DNA from 2 places in the Delftia lacustris genome. Region 2 is predicted to be linked to the other one. Evidence: predicted binding sites of a transcription regulator. Region 2 holds the regulator's gene; the other holds the start of a gene.
What was found. The regulator FNR, encoded in region 2, switches genes on or off when oxygen is low (the NO sensors DNR and NnrR bind a similar motif). The targets are predictions, from matches to a motif close to TTGATNNNNATCAA.

Region 1: U6958_RS26300 (FeoA family protein) is a predicted target of FNR. The motif match lies at 4,507-4,520, and genes of this name have one in related genera.

The regions. Positions count from the first base shown of each region.
Region 1 is NZ_CP141274.1:5,422,221-5,430,381, reverse strand. It holds gene kynA (tryptophan 2,3-dioxygenase) at 1-687, opposite strand, end outside; gene U6958_RS26320 (amino acid aminotransferase) at 684-1,889, opposite strand; gene U6958_RS26315 (amino acid permease) at 1,965-3,404, opposite strand; gene U6958_RS26310 (Lrp/AsnC family transcriptional regulator) at 3,543-4,013, shown strand; gene U6958_RS26305 (YkgJ family cysteine cluster protein) at 4,038-4,358, opposite strand; gene U6958_RS26300 (FeoA family protein) at 4,554-4,901, shown strand; gene U6958_RS26295 (ferrous iron transporter B) at 4,898-6,841, shown strand; gene U6958_RS26290 (hypothetical protein) at 6,856-7,050, shown strand; gene U6958_RS26285 (YkgJ family cysteine cluster protein) at 7,101-7,448, opposite strand; gene U6958_RS26280 (hypothetical protein) at 7,543-7,761, opposite strand; gene argF (ornithine carbamoyltransferase) at 7,803-8,161, opposite strand, start outside.
Region 2 is NZ_CP141274.1:4,728,784-4,736,944, forward strand. It holds gene hemN (oxygen-independent coproporphyrinogen III oxidase) at 1-733, opposite strand, end outside; gene fnr (fumarate/nitrate reduction transcriptional regulator Fnr) at 895-1,614, shown strand; gene U6958_RS23030 (hypothetical protein) at 1,696-1,983, opposite strand; gene U6958_RS23035 (FixH family protein) at 2,166-2,480, opposite strand; gene ccoG (cytochrome c oxidase accessory protein CcoG) at 2,538-3,992, opposite strand; gene ccoP (cytochrome-c oxidase, cbb3-type subunit III) at 4,071-4,988, opposite strand; gene U6958_RS23050 (cbb3-type cytochrome c oxidase subunit 3) at 5,016-5,153, opposite strand; gene ccoO (cytochrome-c oxidase, cbb3-type subunit II) at 5,165-5,797, opposite strand; gene ccoN (cytochrome-c oxidase, cbb3-type subunit I) at 5,817-7,253, opposite strand; gene ccoS (cbb3-type cytochrome oxidase assembly protein CcoS) at 7,317-7,454, opposite strand; gene U6958_RS23070 (cation-translocating P-type ATPase) at 7,457-8,161, opposite strand, start outside.

The DNA.
Region 1 (8,161 bases), 690 kb from region 2:
CTTTTCGCCGAGCTGGTACAGGTCCCAGTGCGACTGCGGGTCGCGGTAGACCTGGGCCCAGGCAGCCTCGACCTCGGGGCTGGCCGTGTAGGGCAGGGTCCAGTCGCGTTCCAGGTGCCCGGCAGGAATGGCCAACCCCTGGCGTGCCAGCAGGCGCAGGGCCTCGTCATAGAGCGAGGGCGAGCGCCATGCCGCCTCCACCTGGGCCAGCAGATCGGGCCGGTGGGCATGGGGCTGGAGCATGGCGGCATTCTTGTTGCCCAGCGCGAACTCGATGCAGCGGTACTGGTAGCTCTGGAAGCCGCTGGAGCTGGCGAGATACGGGCGCATGGCCGTGTACTCGGTAGGCGTCATGGTGGCCAGCACGGACCAGGCGCCTACCAGCTGCTCCATGATGCGGCTCACGCGGGCCAGCATCTTGAAGGCATCTGCATGGCGGTCGGCCGCCACGGCGGCCGTGGCGGCGCCCAGCTCGTGCAGCATGAGCTTCATCCACAGCTCGCTGGTCTGGTGCTGGATGATGAACAGCAACTCGTCATGCGTGGGCGACAGCAGTTGCTGTGCGCCCAGGATGGCGTCCAGCTGCAGGTAGTCGCCATAGCTCATGGACTGGCTGAAATCCAGCTGCGCCCTTTCCTCGGCGACGATGCGCTCGGTCAGGCCGCCATGGACGGGGCAGCCGCTCATTGCGGCGACTCCAGCACCGTGGCAATGGCGTCGGCCACGTACTGCACGTTGGCGCCGGACAGGCCCGACATGCACATGCGGCCCGAGCGGATCAGGTACACGCCATGCTCGTCGCGCAGGCGGTGGACCTGGGGCTCGGTGATGCCTGTGTAGCTGAACATGCCGCGCTGGGTCAGCAGGAAGCCGAAGTCGCGCCGCTCGCCAAAGCGTTCATGCAGCGCGCCGTGCAGCTGGGCGCGCATGTCCTTGATGCGGCCGCGCATCTGCGCCAGCTCCTGCGCCCATTGGGCGCTAAGTTCGGGCGACGCCAGCACCTGCTGCACCAGGCGCGCGCCACGGGTGGGTGGCGAGGAATAGTTGCTGCGCACCGTGGCCTTGAGCTGGCCCAGCACATTGCCGGCCGTGGACGCGTCGTTGCAGACCACGCTGAGGCCGCCCACGCGTTCGCCATACAGCGAGAAGTTCTTGGAAAACGAATTGGCCACGAAGGCCTGGGCGCCCGCGTCGGCCAGGGCGCGCACGGACCAGGCGTCTTCATCGAGCCCATCGCCAAAGCCCTGGTAGGCCATGTCCACGAAGGGGATCAGGCCGCGCTCCACGATCACCGGGATCAGTTGCTGCCACTGCTCGCGCGACAGGTCCACGCCCGTGGGGTTGTGGCAGCTGGCATGCAGCAGCACCACGCTGCCCGAGGGCAGTTCGCGCAGCGTCTGCAGCATGGCGTCGAAGCGCAGGCTGCCCGTGGCCGCGTCGTAGTAGGGATAGCTGTGGGTGCGCAGTCCCGCGCCCTGGAAGATGGCCAGGTGGTTGTCCCAGGTGGGATCGCTGAGCCAGACCTCGGCGCCGGGGAAATAGTGCTGGATGAAGTCCGCGCCCAGCTTGAGCGCGCCCGAGCCGCCCAGGGTCTGCACGGTGGCGATGCGCTGACTGCGCACGGCCTCATGACCGGCGCCGAACACCAGGTCCTGCACCAGCTGGCGGTAGGGAGCAATGCCTTCGATGGGCAGGTAGCCGCTGGGGCTTTGCTCGCGGGCCAGGGCATCGCCGGCCTGGCGCACGCAGTCCAGCACGGGCAGGCGGCCGGCCTCGTCGAAATACAGGCCGATGCTCAGGCTGACCTTGTCGGCGCGTGGGTCCTGCTGGAAGGCCTCCATCAGCGACAGGATGGGATCTCCGGGGTAGGGCGGGACGTGGCTGAACATCGAGGCGCGGGCGGTATCGAGGGGGGCAAGAGTCGTCATGTGTCTAAGGCAGAGAGAGAAACGGGAGGCCGGATGTCACCGTGCGGGAACCTGGGCTTGGGTGGATGTTGGGGTCTGGGTTGGGGTTGGGGTCTGAGGGGAGGGCTGGCCGGCCGGCCGGCGATACCAGATGGCGTAGACGGCGGCCAGCAGCAGCAAAAAGGGCAGGCCCGTGAGCACGGTCAGGCGGAATACGTCGGTGAACAGCGTGGACACCAGGGCGGCCAGCATCAGCGCCGCGCCCAGCAGCGTCAGCACCGGAAAGCCCCACATGCGAAAGGCCAGCGGCTTGTTGCCCTGGCGCACCCAGTGGATGCGGAAGAACAGGTGGGTCACGAAAATCATGAACCACGTGAACATGGCGCCGAACATGGCCACGGCCATCATCAGCATGAAGGACTGCTCGGGATTGATGATGTTGAACAGGGTGGCCACGGCAATGCCCAGGCACGACAGCAGCAGCGCCGGCAGCGGCACGCCGCGCGAGTTCACGCGGCCCAGCACGGCGGGCGCATGGCCGGCGCGCGAGAGGCTGAACATCATGCGGGTGGTGATGTACAGCTGGCTGTTCATGGCCGACAGGGCGGCCACCAGCACCACGAAATTGACCACGCTGGCCGCGCCGGGCAGGCCGATGATCTCCATCACCTTGACGAAGGGGCTGCCCTCCTTGCCGGCGGCCGACCACGGCACGATGGCCAGCATCAGCGCGATCGTGGCCAGGTAGAACACCACCAGGCGCACCATGGTGGAGCGGAAGGCGCTGGTGACGGCGCGCTGCGGGTCCTTGGCCTCGCCGGCGGCCACCGCGATCATCTCGATGCTCAGGTAGCTGAAGATGGCGATGATCACGCCCACCCAGGTCCCCCACAGGCCGTTGGGAAAGAAGCCGCCGTTGTTGACGTAGTTGGCAAAGCCCACGCCGTCCGGACGGGCGCCGAACACCACCCAGGCGCCGACCACGATGAAGGCCGCGATGGCGATGATCTTGATCATGGAGAAGCTGTACTCCACGGCGCCGAAGGCCTTGACGCTCATCATGTTCACGCCGATGAGCGCGCCCGAGAAGATCACCACCCAGGCCCAGCGCGGCACCTCGGGGAACCAGTAGCCCATGTACAGGCCCACGGCCGTCACCTCGGTGCCCACGGCCAGCACCACGCAGGCCCAGTAGGCATAGCGGACCATGAAGCCGGCCATCGGGCTGATGTAGTGCTCGGCATAGGCGCCGAACGAGCCCGAGGTCGGGTGGGCCACCGTCATCTCGGCCAGGCAGCCCATGAGCAGCAGCGAGATCACTGCGCCGATGGCATAGCTGATCAGCACGCTGGGCCCGGCAAAGCCGATGGCAAAGCCGCTGCCCAGGAACAGGCCGGTGCCGACGGCACCGCCGATGGCGATCATGGTCATCTGTCCGGCGGACAGCTGCTGTTGGAGTCCGGCTTCGCGCTGGACGATGTCTTCGAAGGCTGGCATGGGTTGTTGTCTCCGTTGCTGTGGGGGGCTTCGGAGGCGGATGCTATGGACGGCCTTCGCGGGACGTTTAGTAGTTATCCCTAAATCGACTTGATCTTGGATAAGTTATTCTGTGAAACATGAATTCATAGGTGGTTTATGCCAATCGACATCGACAGAACGGACCGGCTGCTGATCCGCGCCCTGCAGGACAACGCGCGGCTGACCTCGGGTGAGCTGGCGCAGCGTGTGCATTTGTCGCAGTCACCGTCATGGCGGCGCATCAAGCGGCTGGAGGACGAGGGCGTGATCACCGGCTACCACGCCGCGCTGAGCCGGCGCGCCATAGGTTTTGGCGTGCTGGCCTTCGTGATGGTGGGCATAGACCACCAGAACGAGGAGTCCTCGCGCCATTTCCAGGAAGCGGTCTGCGCCATTCCCGAGGTCGTGATGTTCCATGGCATCTCGGGGCCGGAGGACTTCCTGCTGGTCGTCGTGGCGCGCGATCTCGACGCCTATTCCGATCTGCTGCTCAGCCGCCTGCACCGGCTGCCCGGCGTGCGCCAGGTGCACACGCATTTCTCGCTGCAGGAATTCAAGGGACAGCTGGCGGGGCTGCCGGTGGAATGACGGCTGGTGGCGCCTGGCAGGCTGCTAGAGCAGGCCGCTGTCCAGCGCCTGCATGCCATGGCGCACGCGCACGCGGTTGCAGGCATCGCTGCCGGCGGCGAACTCGCGGCAGGGCGAGGGGCGCCATTCATAGATGCCGCAATGGGCCTTCTCGCCCACCTTGCCGACCAGGGCCGCGCAGCGGGGACGCGCCCAGTCGGTTCCGCGCATGCGGCAGGTGTGGTCGGTGACTTCCTCGGCCAGCCCGGCTGGCACGCGGCCGCCCTGCGCCTGCGACTCGTGCACGGAAAAGTCCACGCGAAACGATGCGCAGCAGGCGCCGCAGCTCAGGCAGGGATGGGTCATGGCGTGGGGAGGGGAGTGCGCAAAGGCCGTGTCGGCGTCGGCCGCCATTGTGCCGCGCGCCGCCCGCCTGGGCCCGCCAGGGGGCAAAGCCGGGAACGCAAAACCCTGTCCCGCACTCCGATACCATGCGCGGTCCCGCCGCCCGGGTTCGATCAAAATCAAAATGAGAATAAAAATCAATTGATACAACACGCCATGCATTCGATGAACCCCGCGACGGACGCTGCGGCTCCGTCCACGCTGTCCGCGCCTCCCATGTCCTCCTCTGCCGCCGTTGCTGCCACCACGGCCATCACCCTTGATGCCCTGCCCCGCCAGGTATCGGCGCGCGTGGTCGAGCTCCATGCCGCACGCGATGCCAGCGAGCAGGAACTGCTGCTGCGGCTCATGGAGATCGGCTTTCTGCCCGGCGAGCCCGTGCGCATCCTGGCCGCGGGCTTTCCGGGCGACGACCCGCTGGCCGTGCGCGTGGGCCAGACCACGTTCGCTTTGCGCCGCCATGAGGCGGCCCTGGTGCGCGTGGCGCCGGAGGCGGTGGCATGAGCGCGTCGTCCTCTCCCAAACTCATCCAGCCGCTGCAGCCTGCCCAGGGCGGCGGCGGCAGCGGTGATTCCGCACTGCGCCTGGCCTTGCTGGGCAACCCCAACTGCGGCAAGACGGCGCTGTTCAACCTGCTGACCGGCGCACGCCAGAAGGTGGCCAACTACGCGGGCGTGACCGTGGAGCGCAAGGAAGGCTGGCTGAGCACGGCCAGCGGCCGGCGCGTGCGCGTGCTGGACCTGCCGGGCACCTACAGCCTGCATGCGCACAGCGAGGATGAGCGCATCACGCGCGACATCGTCTCGGGTCGCCATGCGCGCGAGGCGCCGCCCGAACTGCTGGTCTGCGTCACCGACGCCACCCATCTGCGCCTGAACCTGCGCCTGGTGCTGGAGGCCCAGCGCCTGGGCCTGCCCATGCTGCTGGTGCTCAACATGAGCGACATGGCCAGGCGCCAGGGCATCGATATCGACCGCGAGGCGCTGTCACGCGCCCTGGGCATGCCCGTGCTGTCCACGGTGGGCGTGCGCCAGGACGGCGCGCGCGAACTGCTGCAATGGCTGGACGGCCCCGAAGCCCGCGCCCTGGCGGCGCCGCAGCTGCAGGCCTCGGCCCGCCCGGGCGATGCGCGCGAGCAGGTGCTGGCCCTGCACCAGCAGGTGGCCCGCATCATGGCCGACTGCGTCAAGGAGCCCGTGGTGGACACCCGGCGCGACGACCGCATCGACGCCGTGGTGCTGCACCCGCTGTGGGGCATGCTGCTGCTGGCGGCCACGCTGTTCCTGATGTTCCAGGCCGTGTTCAGCTGGGCACAGCCGCTGATGGATGGCATCGAGGGCGGCGTTTCGGCCGTCTCGGCCCTGGTCAACGAGCACATGCCCGAAGGCGCGCTGCGCAGCCTGCTGGCCGATGGCGTGATCGCCGGCACGGGCGCCGTGCTGGTCTTCCTGCCGCAGATCCTGATCCTGTTCCTGTTCATCCTTGCACTCGAGGATTCGGGCTACCTGCCGCGTGCCGCCTTTTTGCTGGACCGCATCATGGGCAAGGTCGGCCTGTCGGGCCGCTCCTTCATTCCGCTGCTGTCCAGCTTCGCCTGCGCCGTGCCCGGCATCATGGCCACGCGCTCCATCACCAGCTGGCGCGACCGCCTGGTGACCATCATGATCGCGCCGCTGATGACCTGCTCGGCGCGCCTGCCGGTCTATGCGCTGCTGATCAGCGCCTTCATTCCCGAGCGCACGGTGGGCGGCATCTTCAATTTGCAGGGCCTGGTGCTGTTTGCGCTGTACGTGGCCGGCATCGCCAGCGCCATGGCCGTGGCCGGCGTGGCCAAGCTGGTGGGCCGCAGCGCCGGCCCCACGCCGCTGCTGATGGAGCTGCCCTCCTACCGCTGGCCCAGCCCGCGCAGCCTGGCCCTGGGCCTGTACGAGCGCGCCATGATCTTCCTGCGCCGCGTCGGCGGCATCATCCTGACCGTGAGCATCGTGCTGTGGTTCCTGGCCAGCTACCCGGCGCCGCCCGATGGCGTCACCGAAGCGGCCATCCGCTACAGCTTTGCAGGCCGCATCGGCGGCTGGCTGGAGGTGGTGCTGGCGCCGATCGGCTTCAACTGGCAGATCGCCATCGCCCTGGTGCCCGGCATGGCCGCGCGCGAAGTGGCCGTCAGTGCCATGGGCACGGTCTATGCACTGTCCGCTGCCAGCGACGAGGCCATGGCCGAGCAGCTGGGGCCGCTGATCGCCCATACCTGGTCCCTGGCCACGGCGCTGTCGCTGCTGGCCTGGTTCGTGTTCGCGCCCCAGTGCATTTCCACGCTGGCGGCCGTGCGGCGCGAGACCAATGGCTGGCGCTATCCGCTGCTGATGACGGGCTACCTGTTCGCGCTGGCCTACCTGGCCAGCTTCATCACCTACCGCGTGGCCCTCGCGCTGGGCGCGGGCTGAGGAGGGCATTGAGCATGTGGCAAAACATCATCGTGGGCGTGATCGTGGTGGTGGCGGCCGTGTCCCTGGTCTGGCGCTACCTGCCGGCGCGTTGGCGGCTGAAGGCCGGTCAGCTGCATCCGTCGCTGGCGCCCAAGGACGGGGGCGGCTGCGGCGGCTGCAGCGCCTGCGGCGGAGACAGCTGCGCACCGGACAGGCGCCAGCCATAGCGCCAGGTCGGTCGACAGGCCGGTCGCCGGGCCGCCGGCCGGTTGCACGCTCAGGCAGCGGCCAGCCAGATGCGGGCGCCGTCATCCAGCGCAGGCAGGCCATGCGCCAGGCGCGCAGCGTTGCAGCGGTCCGTGCCCATCTCGAATTCCCGGCAGGTCGATGAGCGCTGCTCGTAGATGCTGCATGCCACCTGTTCGCCGCAGCGGCCCGTGAGGGCCGTGCAGCGCACGGGGCGGCGCTCGGTGCCGTTCATGCGCCAGCGGTTGCCGTGGACCTCATGGGCCAGTTCATCGGGAACGGTGCCGCCCATGGAGCGCAGCTCGTAGACGGAAAATTCGACACGGAAGTGTTCGCAGCAGACGCCGCAGTTCAGGCAGGGATGCAGGGCTTCGGACATGGAAGTTCTTCTTCGGGAGACAGCAGGGCACGCACAGGCTTGCCGCGCCCGGTGCCCGGGGCGGCGCATAAGGCTGGGAAGAGGGGGTGCGGCCCTAGGTATGGCCCTGGAGGAACTTCAGATAGAAGGTGTGGATGCGCACGAACAGCGCACGCACCCGGGCCGCGAAATGCCGGCGCGGCCCGAAGAACGAGGGCACGCGCGTATGGCGTGCAATGTGCGGATGGCGCAATGCGCAGCCGCCCAACGGAAACACCGCCTGGGGGCGCTTGGCCTGCAGGCGGTGTCTGGAGTGTTCGTGGCTCAGGTGCATGGGTGTGAGGGAATGCGCCTGGGCCAAAGGAGTGGGCGTGATCAGCCCGGCTGGCGGCCCAGCAGCAGGTACTCCATCAGTGCCTTTTGCACGTGCATCCGGTTCTCTGCCTCATCCCAGACCACGGACTGCGGCCCGTCGATGACCTCGGCCTGCACTTCCTCGCCACGGTGGGCGGGCAGGCAGTGCATGAACAGGGCGTCGGCACGCGCGGCGGCCATCATCTCGGCATCCACGCACCAGTCGGCGAAGGCCTTCTTGCGGGCCTCGTTCTCGGCCTCGTAGCCCATGCTGGTCCACACGTCGGTGGTCACCAGGTCGGCGCCCTTGCAGGCATCCAGCGGGTCCTTGAAGACCTTGTAGCAGCCCTCGCGCGGCGCCTTGCCGCCAAAGGCCAGCT
Region 2 (8,161 bases):
AGGCATAGAGCGCGATACGGTCGGGCCGCAGCGCATTGACCTGGGCCAGCGTGCGCTCGAAGGACTCGGGCGTCTGCTTGGGCAGGCCGTAGATCAGGTCCACGTTGATGGAGGCAAAGCCCAGCTGCCGTGCGGCCGCCACCAGCGCGAACACCTGCTCGGCCGGCTGCACGCGGTGCACGGCGATCTGCACCTGCTCGTCGAAGTCCTGCACGCCGAAGCTCAGGCGGTTGAAGCCCAGCTCCTTGAGCACGGCCAGGCGTTCGACGCTGACGGTGCGCGGATCGACCTCGATGGAGTATTCGCCGCCCGGCTCCAGCTTGAAATGCTCGCGCAGCAGGGCCATCAGCGTGCGCAGTTCATCGTCCGAGAAGAAGGTGGGCGTGCCGCCGCCCAGGTGCAGCTGGCTGACGGCCTGGCCCTTGCCGCAATGGGCCGTGTGCAAGGCCATCTCGCGCGCCAGGTAGTCCAGGTAGACGGCCGCGCGATCGTGGTGGCGCGTCACGATCTTGTTGCAGGCGCAGTAGTAGCACAGCGACTCGCAGAACGGCACATGCACATACAGCGACAAAGGCATGGCCCGCGCTGCGGTACTCGATTTGCGGTGCTCAAGTGCCAGGATATAGTCTTCAGCACCGAAAGCCTCCACGAAACGATCGGCCGTGGGGAACGAGGTGTATCGGGGCCCCGGTACGTCGAAGCGACGCAGCAGCTCTGGGGTGACAGCGGTCATGGGTTTTTTCCTCTAATGTCGTCCACTGTGCCGCAGCCCATTGGCCGCGTCCTTGACTCATATCAAGAGTTGTTCGCGGCAGTGCTGCGACAATTTGATCCAACTCATCGCCATCCACGAGGTCACCGCCGGCGCACTGCTGCGCCGCTGATGTTTACTCCATGAACCTTCAGACCATCAAAGCATCCTGTTCCAATTGCAACCTGCGCGAGCTGTGCATGCCCATGGGCCTGGATGCCGAGCAGATGCAGCGCATCGACGACATCGTGGCCACGCGCCGCAAGGTCAAGCGCGGCGGCCTGCTGTTTCGCAACGGTGAGTCCTTCACCTCGCTGTACGCCATCCGCACGGGCTTCTTCAAGACCTGCGTGGCCACCGAGGACGGGCGCGACCAGGTCACGGGCTTTCAGATGGCCGGCGAGATCATCGGCCTGGATGGCATCGTCAACGACCACCACACCTGCGATGCGGTCGCGCTGGAAGACGCCGAGGTCTGCGTCATGCCCTTCGACAAGCTGGAGGACCTGTCGCGCGAGGTCACGGCCCTGCAAAACCATGTGCACAAGGTCATGAGCCGCGAGATCGTGCGCGAGCATGGCGTGATGCTGCTGCTGGGCAGCATGCGTGCCGAGGAGCGCCTGGCCGCCTTCGTGCTCAACCTGGTGCAGCGCCTGCACGCCCGGGGCTTTTCCAAGTCGGAACTGGTGCTGCGCATGACGCGCGAGGAAATCGGCAGCTACCTGGGCCTGAAGCTGGAGACGGTGAGCCGCACCTTCTCGAAGTTTGCCGAGGAAAACATCATCGAGGTGCGCCAGCGCCATCTGCGCATCCTGGACACGGACGCGCTCAAGCGCATCGTCAACAGCCAGCAGTGCCAGTGAGGCCGCAAGGCCCCGCCCCCCGGCAATGAACAAGGCCCGCGATCGCGGGCCTTGTTCATTGCCATTGCAGTGCACGCAGGTTCAATCGCGCCCCAGGCCCTGCATGGCCAGATTTGGGTCCGGCTCGGAGACCACGCCGTCGTTGAGATCGTGCGTGGAGCGTCCCAGCATGGTGGTCATGAGGCTGGACAGCATGGTCACGCCCCAGAAGGCGAAGAAGGCCAGCGTGTAGATTCCCTGCCGCGACCAGCCCAGGTCGCCGAGCCAGTGCAGCTCCAGCGGGTCCACGAAGGCGAATACCAGCATCTCCATCACGGCGGCGGCCAGAAAGGCCGGCCAGGCAATCCACATCCAGCGTTGGGCCAACATCAGCGATCTCCTTGAGCTGTCGAGGGTTGGCTTTCATTGTGCGCGCCGCCCTCGCACCGTGCCAAGCCCTGCGCACCCTGCACTGCCTGTAGGAAACCCTTGGCCCTCGCGCATGCTGGAGATGCCATCCACCATACAAAAAAGGCCGCGACTGCGGCCTTGTGCACGGCATTTTCCTGCGTTCAGCGGTCCGTGGGATGGTCCTGCGCGGGCGTGGCCGCGTGGTTGCGGCCGGTGACCGCGGGCGCCAGGCTCTTGGGCACTTCGCGCACGCCATCGGCACGCTCGTTGATGGTGATGCCATTGCGGTAATAGTCAGGATCGATCACGGGATCGGCGCCATTGATCGCAATGACGGCCGTGACCACGCCGGCCACCACGACGGCGGCCGGGCCGGCCACCACGAGCCAGACATGGGCGAACTTCCACCAGGGCTTGCCGGCGTCCGGATGCGAAGGGGCCGTGGCGGGCGCGGAGACTGCGGGACTGGAAGACATGGATAACCTCTTTCTTTCAAACAGCCGGCGCAGCCTGGGCGGTGCCGGCCAGACATATCACCGGGGCACCAGGAAGACGGCCTTTTCGGACGCGCGTCCCGCGCCTGAATGCACGGCATCGATATCGAAGAATACGGTGTGCGAGCCCGGCTCGGCGGAACCGTAGGGAATCTGCAGCCGCGCCGCAATGCCGCGCGTCTCGGCCGGGCCGACCTCGACCTCCTGCTCGGACGCCAGCTCCAGCCCGTCGAGGCCATGGGCGCTGATGCGGTAGCGCTGGGCCTGCTCGGTGGCATTCATGATCTGCAGGCGGTAGACATTTTCCAGCTTGCCGCCCGCGACGATGCGCGACAGCGACGCCCGGTCGCGTATCACGTCGACCTTGACCGACTGGCGCAGCGCCAGGCTCACGATCATGGCCATGCTCAGGCCGATCAGCACGGCCGAGTAGACCAGCACGCGCGGACGGAAGATGCGGCGCAGCACCTGGGCCCGCCGCCACAGGCCGGCCATGGCGTTCTGCGTGGTCAGCCGGATGAGGCCGCGCGGATACTCCATCTTGTCCATGATGGAATTGCAGGCGTCTATGCACAGACCGCAGCCTATGCATTCGTACTGCAGGCCGTTGCGGATGTCGATGCCCACGGGGCAGACCTGTACGCACATCTTGCAGTCGATACAGTCGCCCAGGCCCTGGGCCTTGTAGTCCACCTTCTTGGTGCGCGGCGCGCGCGGCTCGCCCCGGCCCGTGTCGTAGCTGACGATCATGGTGTCGCGGTCGAACATGGCGCTCTGAAAGCGCGCATAGGGGCACATGTACTTGCAGACCTGCTCGCGCATGTAGCCGGCGTTGCCATAGGTGGCGAAGCCGTAGAACAGCACCCAGAAAACCTGCCAGCTGCCCTGCAGCGCCAGCAGCTCGCCGCCCAGCTCGCGGATGGGCACGAAGTAGCCCACGAAGGTGAAGCCGGTCCACAGGGCAATGGCAATCCACAGCAACTGCTTGAGCGACTTCTTCCAGAGCTTTTCAAAGGTCCAGCCGTTCTTGTCCAGGCGCATGCGCGCGCTGCGGTCGCCCTCGACCTTGCGCTCCACCCACATGAAGATTTCGGTGTAGACCGTCTGCGGGCAGGAAAAGCCGCACCACAGGCGACCGGCCACGGCCGTGAACAGGAACAGCGCCAGCGCCGAGATGATCAGCAGGCCCGCCAGGTAGATGAAATCCTGCGGGTACAGCACCAGCCCGAACAGGTAAAAGCGCCGCGCACCCAGGTCGAACAGCACCATCTGGCGCTGCCCCCATTCCAGCCAGGGCAGGCCATAGAAAACCAGTTGGGTGAGAAACACCAGAGCCCATCGCCAGCGTGCGAAGACACCGCTGATGGAGCGCGGGTAGACCTTCTTCTCGGACTCGAACATCGACACCAGCTGGCCCGGGTCCGGGTCGGCAGGCGTGATCGGAATGACTTTGCGGGGAGGCTTCCCGGCATCATCCCCGTTCTCGGGCTTCATGGTGGGTTCCTTGGTTTTTTGGAATATCTGAAAACTCAAAAAGGCAAAAAGGCGGCGCCGCAGCGCCGCCCCCTGTCCTTATTGACGGACTGCGCCGTCTTTGTGCGACATGCCCCAGACATAGGAGGCAAGCACCGCGATCTGCGCCTCGGTCAGCTTGTCCTTCTGGGCAGGCATCTCGTTGTGCTTGCCGTTGTTGATCATGGCCGTGATGGCGGCCTCGCCCCAGCCGTGCAGCCAGATGTCATCGGTCAGGTTGGGAGCGCCCAGGGCCTGGTTGCCCTTGCCGTCCATGCCATGGCAGGCGGCGCAGGCCGTGAACTTGGACTTGCCCAGCGAAGCCTTGAGCGAGTCGTGCGGGCTGCCCGACAGGCTCAGCACATAGTGCGAGAGGTTGCGCACATCGTCGGGCGTGCCGACGGCAGCGGCCATGGGCGGCATGATGCCGATGCGGCCCGCCGTGATGGTTTCCCTGATCTTGTCGGGCGTGCCGCCATGCAGCCAGTCGCCATCGGTCAGGTTGGGGAAGCTCTTGCCGCCGCGTGCATCCGAGCCGTGGCACTGCGCGCAGTTGTTCATGAACAGGCGCTCGCCGATGGCCATGGCCTGGGGGTCCTTGGCCATGTCTTCGGTGCTCATGCTCGTGAACTTGGCGTACAGCGGCTCCAGGTCCGCGCGGGCCTTGGCCATCTCGTTTTCATAGGCGCCCAGCTGCGTCCAGCCCAGCTTGCCCGCGAACGAGCCCAGGCCCGGATAGGCCGCCAGGTAGGCGAAGCCGAACACCGAGGTGATGATGAACAGCCACATCCACCACTTGGGCATGGGGTTGTTCAGCTCGCGCAGGTCCTCGTCCCAGACGTGGCCCGTGGTGTTGTCGGCCGAGGGGACCACCTTCTTGCGTGCGGTGAGATACAGCAGCAGCAGGCAGCCGATGATGCCGCCCAGCGTGATCGCCGTGACATAGATCGACCAGAAGTTGTTTACGAAATCGCTCATGGGAAGTTCTCGTTCTGGTGGAGGGACTCAGTCTTGCTCGAACGGCAGCTGGGCGGCCTCTTCGAAACGGGCCTGGTTGCGGCGGGCGAACGCCCACCACCAGATACCGATGAAGCAGGCCAGAGAGGCCAGCGTGGCCACGATGCGCATGGTGGTGATGTCCATGTCGCTCTCCTTTACTTGACCGAACGGCCCAGCACCTGCAGGTAGGCGATGACGGCGTCCATTTCCGTCTTGCCCTTGACCTGCTCGGCGGCGCCGCTGATTTCCTCGTCGCTGTAGGGCACGCCGACCTTGCGCAGCGCGCTCATGTGCTGGGCGACCACGGTGTCATCCACCTTGTTCTTCTCCAGCCAGGAGTAGGCAGGCATGTTGGACTCGGGCACCACGTCGCGCGGGTTGTTCAGGTGGATGCGGTGCCATTCGTCGCTGTACTTGCCGCCCACGCGGTGCAGGTCGGGACCGGTGCGCTTGGAACCCCACTGGAAGGGGTGGTCGTAGACGAACTCGCCCGCCACCGAGTAGTGGCCGTAGCGCATGGTCTCGGCGCGGAAGGGGCGGATCATCTGCGAGTGGCAGTTGTAGCAGCCCTCGCGCAGATAGACGTCGCGGCCCATGAGCTGCAGCGGCGTGTAGGGCTTGAGGCCCGCCACCGCTTCCGTGGTCGACTTCTGGAAGAACAGCGGAACGATTTCCACCAGGCCGCCGACGGCGACCACCAGCAGGGTCAGCACGATCAGCAGGAAATTGTTGGTTTCCACCTTCTCGTGGGAAAAGCTCTTGGGAGCGCTATGGTTGTGATCGGACATGAGTAATGCTCCTAGACGCTCAGGCGTGGGCCACGACGGCAGGCACGGCCACCTTCACGGAACGGCCGGAGATCGCGGTCTTCCAGGTGTTCCACAGCATGACCAGCATGCCGCCCAGGTACAGCAGGCCACCGGCCACGCGGATCACGTAGAACGGATAGCTGGCCTTGACGCTTTCGACGAAGGTGTAGGTCAGCGTGCCATCGGGATTGACGGCGCGCCACATCAGGCCCTGCATCACACCGGCGATCCACATCGCGGCGATGTACAGCACGATGCCGATGGTGGCCATCCAGAAGTGCAGCTCGATGGCGCCCACCGAGTGCATCTTGGTCTTGCCGAACAGGCGCGGGATCAGGTAGTACAGCGAGCCCATGGTGATCAGGCCCACCCAGCCGAGGGCGCCCGAGTGAACGTGGCCCACGGTCCAGTCCGTGTAGTGCGACAGCGCGTTGACGGTCTTGATGGACATCATCGGACCCTCGAACGTGGACATGCCGTAGAACGACAGCGACACGATCAGGAAGCGCAGGATGGGATCGTCGCGCAGCTTGTGCCATGCGCCCGACAGCGTCATCACGCCGTTGATCATGCCGCCCCAGCTGGGAGCCAGCAGGATCAGCGAGAACACCATGCCCACGGACTGCGTCCAGTCGGGCAGCGCGGTGTAGTGCAGGTGGTGAGGACCCGCCCACATGTAGGTGAAGATCAGCGCCCAGAAGTGGACGATGGACAGGCGGTAGCTGTAGACCGGACGGCCAGCCTGCTTGGGAATGAAGTAATACATCATGCCCAGGAAGCCTGCGGTCAGGAAGAAGCCCACGGCGTTATGGCCGTACCACCACTGCACCATGGCGTCCTGCACGCCGGCGTAGGCCGAGTAGCTCTTCATCCAGCCGGCCGGAATGGCCGCGCTGTTGACGATGTGCAGCAGCGCCACGGCGATGATGAAGGCGCCGAAGAACCAGTTGGCCACATAGATGTGACGGACCTTGCGGATGCCGATGGTTCCGAAGAACACGATGGCATACGAGACCCAGGTCACGGCGATCAGCAGGTCGATCGGCCACTCCAGCTCGGCGTACTCCTTGCCCTGGGTGTAGCCCAGCGGCAGGCTGATCGCGGCGGCGAGAATGACGATCTGCCAGCCCCAGAAGGTCAGGCTGGCCAGCTTGGGCATGAACAGCCGCGTCTGGCAGGTGCGCTGCACCACGTAGTAGCTGGTTGCGAACAGCGCCGATCCGCCAAAGGCAAAGATCACGGCGTTCGTGTGCAGCGGACGCAGGCGTCCGTAGCTCAGCCATGGAATGCCGAAGTTGAGTTCCGGCCAGGCCAGCTGCGAGGCGATCAACACCCCGACAGCCATGCCCACCACCCCCCAGACGACGGCCATGATAGAGAACTGCCTTACGACGGTATCGTCGTAATAGACAGCGTTGTTATTTGAACTATCCATCGTGCACCCCTTAGATTGCTATCAAAGTGTTACTTTCTTCGCTGTCGGGCGTGTTGACCCACGTCAATCGTCCCGAAGAATGCGTTCGCCCTCTTGTTCCACGCTCTCGAATTGCCCGCGATAGACGGCCCACCACAGGGCCGCGAGGATGGCGAGCACAAGCACCACCGACAGCGGGATCAGTAAATAGAGAATGTCCATAGTCAGAACCTCCCCACCGTTGCGGTGGAGCCCGTCGGCATGGTGACGGACGCTGCGGGCGCAGCAGGCGTGCCCGTGTGATTCGTCAAGGCCAGTGGAAGGCTGCGCGCAAGGCGCGCGGCGTTGAGCACCACCAGCAGCGAACTCAGTGCCATTCCCAGGCCGGCCACCCAGGCAGGCATGAAGCCCGCCAGGGCCAGTGGAATCGACACCGCGTTGTAAGCGGCAGCCCAGGCCATGTTCTGGCGCACCACCTGCAGTGTGCGGCGCGACAACAGACATGCCTGGAGCACCAGTTCCAGGCTGTCGCCCAGAACAACGAAATCTGCGCGCGATTGTGCCAGCGGCACTGCTCTACCAAAAGCAAAAGAGACATGCGCTCCAGCTAAAACTGGGCCGTCGTTGAGGCCGTCGCCCACCATGGCCACATGGTGGCCGGCTGCCTGCGCCTGCTGCAGCCGCTCCAGCTTGTCCTGCGGGCTGCAGCCGCCGTGGGCCTGGGTGATGCCCACGCGCGCCGCCATGGCGCGTGCGGCGTCCTCGCGGTCGCCGGACAGCAGCATCACGGCGATGCCCTGCTTCCCGAGCGCCTGCACGACGGCGGCGGCCTCGGGCCGCACGTCCTCGCTGAGTACAAAGCGCGCCAGCGTATGCCAGCCCTGTTCGGTCTGCTCGGCCAGCAACACGCCCTGCACGGGCTGCTCGCC